Regions from separate parts of the Aceticella sp. 75b-Ac genome, predicted to be linked through region 2. Evidence: predicted binding sites of a transcription regulator. Region 2 holds the regulator's gene; the other holds the start of a gene.
The links. Region 2 encodes ArgR, which controls arginine synthesis, uptake and breakdown. Its sites were predicted from a motif close to ANTGNATAAANATACA; they were not measured.
Positions count from the first base shown of each region.

Region 1: the regulator ArgR is predicted to act here: its motif matches at 1,665-1,680, upstream of argC (N-acetyl-gamma-glutamyl-phosphate reductase).

Region 1 is NZ_CM190971.1:1,536,421-1,539,863, reverse strand. It holds gene AC0LWJ_RS07940 (FAD-dependent oxidoreductase) at 1-1,119, shown strand, start outside; gene AC0LWJ_RS07935 (C-GCAxxG-C-C family (seleno)protein) at 1,144-1,494, shown strand; gene argC (N-acetyl-gamma-glutamyl-phosphate reductase) at 1,726-2,757, shown strand; gene argJ (bifunctional ornithine acetyltransferase/N-acetylglutamate synthase) at 2,814-3,443, shown strand, end outside.
Region 2 is NZ_CM190971.1:507,285-510,727, forward strand. It holds gene AC0LWJ_RS02735 (TlyA family RNA methyltransferase) at 1-408, shown strand, start outside; gene AC0LWJ_RS02740 (NAD(+)/NADH kinase) at 475-1,341, shown strand; gene AC0LWJ_RS02745 (arginine repressor) at 1,352-1,807, shown strand; gene recN (DNA repair protein RecN) at 1,824-3,443, shown strand, end outside.

The sequences.
Region 1 (3,443 bases), 1.0 Mb from region 2:
GACAGGGTTATAAAGGTGGATTTAAAAGAAAAAATTGTCGAAACAAAAACAGGTGAAAAGTTCGGATATGAAAAGCTGGTTTTTGCAACAGGGTCTAATCCAACAATACCATCATTTATAAAAGGCACTGAACTGAAAAATGTTTACACCATAACTAAATATATTTATGAAATAGATGCATTAAAAGATGCCTTGAAGGGATTAAATAAGGTTGTTGTCATTGGAGGAGGATTCATTGGGATAGAGGTTTCGGATGAGATAAACAAATTAAAAAAGAATGTAACCCTGATAAGCTCAAGCAAAAATATTTTATGGAAATCCTTTGATGAAAAATTCTCTTCAAAAGTAGAGGAAATCCTCATAAAAAGAGGAATAAATCTAATAAAAGGCAAAAGGGTTACAGAAATAGCAGGTGATGGGAAGGTATCACATGTAGTTTTCAATGATGGAGATAAAATGGAAGCAGATGCGGTTATATTATCATTGGGGACAAGAGCCAAATCTGAACTTGCGAAAGATGCCAGTCTATCTCTTGATGAAACAGGAGCCATAATGGTTGACGGATATATGAGAACATCAGTAAAGGATGTTTATGCGGTGGGAGATTGTGCACATAAGACGGACTTTTTTACAGGAAAGACATCAGGTGTCATGTTGGCATCAATTGCTGCTGCTGAGGCAAGGATTGCATCTCTTAATATGTATGGTATTGTTTCAAGTAGAAAATCCCTCGGAACGGTAAGTGCTTTTTCTACAAAGGTTGGAAATCTTGTGGTGGCTTCAGCAGGACTTACAGAGATGCACTCTGTTGAAGAAGGTTATGATGTAGTAGTAGGAGAAGCTTCGGCTACGGACAGGCATCCAGGTAAATTTGATGATGTGTCAATGCAGGATGTCAAGTTGATTTTTGAAAGAAGAAGCGGTTACATTATTGGAGGACAGATAAGCGGAGGAGTTTCCGTAGGAGAAATGATAAATATTATTGCGCTGGCAATTCAGCAACGAATGACTATAAGTGAAATGGTACACTTGCAAATTGCTACACATCCGCTTGTAACATCGGCTCCAACAGCTTATCCGATAGTAATGGCTGCACTTGATGCATTAAGCAAATATTAATTTTATAACAAAGAGGAGAAAAAAATGGCAAATCCATTAGTATATTTTACAAACCATAATTGCTGTAAGTCGGTATTATTAGCAGCAAACGAAAAGCTTAACCTTGGCTTAGATGAAAAAGCTATGAATTTAGCACTGGGTTTCGGAACGGGAATGAAGGTAGGAAGCGTTTGCGGTGCAATAACCGGAGGTATCATGGCAATAAGCTCATATTATGAGAATGATCCACGTATGGTGACAGTGAAAACAAAGGAATTTATTAAGAATATAAAGGATAAGTTCGGAACATTAGAATGCAGAGAGTTAAAAGCAAAAAAAATCTCATGTGAAGAGATGGTAGAAACAGCTTATAATACCTTGCTGGCAATACTTTAATCTTAAAAATATCAGACAAAGCAGACAAAGGGGACCAGACAAAGGGGACGGTCCTCTTGTCTGCTTAATGTTTTCTTTTTTAGTCAAAATAAATTTTTAAAACCTCTTGAAAAATTATTTTATGGTGATATAATAGTTGTTAAATATTCAAAAGTATTTTTTTACATTTTAATGCATAATTATAAATTTTAATTAATATTTTATCAACAAAGAATTGGAGGCGTAGTCTCAATGGTTAGAGTAGGAATATTTGGAGCAACGGGCTTTACAGGTATTGAACTTATAAGAATACTTTCAAAACATAAGGATGCAAAGATTGTATATTTGTCTTCACAGCGTTATAACTCAAGAGCGATTTCAGATGTTTATCCATCTCTTGAAGGTTTTTGTGAAAATAAGCTTGAGGATATGGATTTGGAAAAAGCCGCATCAGTATGTGATGTATTATTTATAGCATTACCTTCCGGATATGCTTATGAGATTGCAAGTAAGACATTAGGAAAAGTCAAGGTTATAGATTTGGGGGCAGATTTCAGATTTGACGATTATTCAACATATAAGGAATGGTATACGGGGAATTGTGATGAATATGATAAGATTGAAAGGGTATATGGACTTCCCGAGATATATAGGGAGACGATAAAAAAAGCACCGATTATAGGTAATCCCGGATGTTATCCCACAAGCGCTATTTTAGGTCTTGCTCCGGTATTGAAAAGCGGTATTGTGGAACATAATGTAATAATAGATTCAAAGTCAGGTGTATCAGGTGCAGGTCACAGTCCAAATCAAATTAATATGTATGTGGAATGCAATAACAATATAAGGGCATATAATGTTGCAAAACACCGGCATCGTCCTGAGATAGAGCAGGAACTTACAAAAATCGCAGGTCAAAATACAAGGGTTATATTTACACCTCATCTTACACCTATGACAAGGGGTATATTAAGTACAATGTACTGTAATCTGAAAAAGGAAACAAGAATTGAGGATGTTTATGATATATACAAAGATTTTTATAAAGACGAATATTTTGTAAAAGTATTAAAACCCGGCAATTATCCGGCGACTAAAAATGTTTATGATTCAAATTTCTGCCAGATAGGCTTTGAGATTGATAAACATGCAAATACATTAATAATAATGTCGGTTATAGACAATCTTATAAAAGGTGCATCAGGGCAAGCTGTACAGAATATGAATATCATGTTTGGGTTTCCTGAAAATACAGGCTTGGATATGGTACCAACTATCCCGTAGATAAAATAAAAGGTTGTAAGAAATTAGGGTTAATGAACAGATAGGAGGATTTGATAGTGGAAGAAATTGAGGTTATAGAAGGTGGTATTACATCACCAAAAGGGTTTAAAGCGGCAGGAGTACATTCAGGTATAAAGAAGTGTAAAAAAGACCTTGCACTTATATACACAGAAAAAAAAGCGAATGCAGCGGCGGTATTTACTACAAATAAGGTTAAAGCAGCCCCGGTGCTTCTTGATATGGAAAATATTAAAAAGAGTGAAGCACAGGCAATTGTTGTAAACAGTGGCAATGCAAATGCTTGTACGGGTGAAAAAGGCTACGAAGATGCTTTGAAAATGGCTGAAAAGACGGCAGAGATGCTTAAAATTGATAAAAATGATGTTTTAGTATGTTCAACCGGTGTTATAGGAGTCCCGCTTCCTATAGACTTTTGTTTAAAAGGGATAGAATCGGCAGCAGAAAGTTTGTCGGAAAAAGGCGGTGATGATGCAGCAGAGGCAATAATGACGACAGATACCTTTAAAAAGGTAATTGCAGTTAAGTTCAATATAGATGGCAAAACCGTAAAAATGGGCGGTATGGCTAAAGGCTCAGGAATGATACATCCAAATATGGCGACAATGCTTTCGTTTATAACAACAGATGCCAATATATCGAAGGAAGCCTTAAACAAGGCTTTGAAA
Region 2 (3,443 bases):
ATGGAAAGAACAAATATAAGGTATCTTGAAACCCTTTCTGAAATGGTTGATATTGTAACAATTGATGTATCTTTTATTTCACTTGGTATAGTGATACCCTCTGTTGACAAATTTCTTAAAAAAAATGGTGAATTAATCGCACTTATAAAACCACAATTTGAAGCAGGGAGAGAAAAGGTTGGGAAAAAAGGTGTTGTAAAGGATAAGAGTGTTCATATTGATGTTTTAGAGAAAGTAAATAAAATATGTAAAAGTTTGTCGTATGATATAATAGGTATTACTTACTCGCCTATAAAAGGACCAGAAGGCAATATAGAATATCTTATTTATGCGGTAAAGCGTCCATCTGGTAATATAAATATAAATATTCCCAATGTTGTAGAAACAGCACATAAAAATTTAAATTAAAAAGAAGGATATTTAAAATTTATATAGAATAAGGGGTATGAATATGTATAACTATGTGGTGATTTTATGAAAAAAATTGGAATTGTACCGAATATACATAAGGATAAGGATTTAGAAACGACAAAAATACTTGTTAAATGGATTTTGGAGCACAATGGGTTACCTTTTTTAAATGAAATAATAGCATCAAAAATAGAATATCCTGAATATGGCAAAGATTCCATAGAGATATATAAAGAATGTGATTGTTTAATAGTTTTAGGTGGAGATGGAACGATATTAAACATTGCCAGACAGTGTGCACCTTACTCTACTCCTATACTTGGAGTAAATTTGGGGCATTTAGGGTTTTTAGCAGAGGTAGATAGTAACAATATTTTTGCTGCTATGGAAAAATTATATAATGGTGAGTATACAATTGATAAGAGAATGATGCTTGAGGCTAGTATTATAAATAATGATATGGAAATAGTAAAATTCATGGCTTTAAATGATATTGTTGTAACGAGAGGTGTTTTTCCGCATATGGTAAGGCTTGAAGCATATGTGAATGACCAATATCTTGATACATATTTATCAGATGGAGTAATAATATCAAGCCCTACAGGTTCTACTGCGTATTCACTTTCTGCTGGAGGACCTATAGTATATCCAAATCTTGAATTGCTTATAATTACCCCTATTTGTCCTCATGCTTTACATTCTCGTTCCATAATAGTTTCATCAAATGATAAGGTGAAACTGAAAATAGCCGATGAAAATCAGGATATCATGGTTACAACTGATGGACAGCAGGGTTATAAATTAAACAGCCGAAATTTAGTTTATATCAAAAAGAGCAGCAAGTATACAAACTTAATAAAAATTGAAAATACAAATTTTTTTGATTTGTTAAGAGACAAATTATCTGAAAGAAATACAAACATAAGATGAGGTGTTATAAATAATGAAAATTATACGACACGCAAAAATACTGGAGATAATTGATAAAAATGAAATTGAAACACAGGAAGAATTAGCAGAAGCATTGCAAAAAGAAGGGATTAATGTGACACAGGCAACTGTATCACGTGATATTAAAGAACTTAGACTTATAAAAGTTCTAAGTGATGATGGGACTAAATACAAATATGCAACAATGAAAAAAGTAAACAGTAATGTTACTGATAAATTAATAACATTACTGGCTGGTTCCATTGTAAATATTGATTATGCTGGAAATACAATAGTTATTAAAACATTGTCTGGAACTGCACCAGCAGCAGCAGAGGCAATTGATACACTGAATTGGAATGATGTAGTTGGAACTCTTGCAGGAGATAATACGATTTTCATGCTTGTAAGAACAGAGAAATCCATGAAAGAGATCCTTGATAGATTGAATAAATTAATGAAGTGATTTTGGAGGGTTTCAAATGATACTTGCATTAAACATAAGAAATATTGCGCTTATAGATAATTTGCAGATTAATTTTGGCGAAGGTTTAAATATATTAACAGGTGAAACAGGTGCTGGAAAGTCGATTGTAATTGATTCAATGGTGTTATTATTAGGTGGAAGAGCAAATAAGGATATAATAAGAAATGGTACTGATAAAGGATTTGTAGAGGGAATATTTTATATAGATTCAAACAAAAAAGATATTATCAATATTATAAATGAAGCAGGAATAGATTATGAAAATGATGATACTTTAATAATAAGTCGAGAAATCACATCAAGTGGAAGAAATTATTGCAGAGTAAACAACCGCATTGTGTCATTATCGTTTTTAAATAAACTTGGTTCACTTCTTGTTGATATACTTGGTCAACATGAACATCAATTTTTGCTTGACAATACTAAACACATAATGCTTCTTGATAGCTTTCAGGATAATGAATTTTATACAATTAGAGAACAGCTAAGAAAGCTTCTTGATAAATATTATTCTATAGAAAGAAAACTTAAAGATTATTATCTTGATGACAATGAAAAATTATCAAAAATCGATTTATTAAAATATCAAATCAATGAGATAAAAAATGCAAATTTAAGGATAAATGAAGATAAGGAATTAACGGAAAAAAGAAATATATTAATAAATTCAGAAAAATTGTTTACATTTATGAATGAAACATATAATATCTTATATGAAGGTAGGGAAAATAACAATGCAGTTATTGATAGCATAAATGTCATAATAAAAAATATTGATTTATCAATGGCTATTGATAAAAAATTATCGGATTTAAAGGAATATATTGAAAATGCTTTATTTACACTTGAAGACTGCGCATTTCAGATAAGGAATTATATAGAAAATATTGATTTTAGTCCTGAAAGTCTCGATGAGATTGAAAATAGGCTTGACCTTATTAGCAATTTAAAAAGAAAATATGGTATAACAATTGAAGCTATATTGGAATTTCAAAAAGAAAAGGAAATAGAGCTTGAAAAATTATTAAACTCAGAAGAAGAAATAAAAAAAATTAATGATGAAAAAAACAGATTGAAAAATGAAATTATTAAGTTATCTGGAATTATACACGATAAAAGAACTCAAATAGCGGACTATCTTGAAAAAAATATAAAAATTATTTTAAATGAATTAAATATGAATAATGCAATTTTTAAAGTTGATATAAAAAATTTACAGGAACCTAATGAAAACGGTATGGATGAAGTGGAGTTTATGATTTCAACAAATGTTGGAGAACCTTTAAAGCCTTTATCTAAAATTGCCTCGGGTGGTGAACTGTCCAGAATAATGTTGGCACTTAAAACAATTTTAGCAGATTTTGATGGTATTTCAACATTAATTTTTGATGAAGTTGATACAGGTATAAGTGGGAGGGCTGCACAGGCTGTTGCAGAAAAAATAGCATATATTTCAAGGAACCGTCAAATAATATGTGTGTCACATTTACCACAGATTACATCAATGGCTGATGTACATTATAAAATTTTAAAAATAACAAAAGATAGTAAAACATACATTAATATACAAAAACTTGACTATGATGGTAAAATAAAAGAGCTTTCAAGGATAATC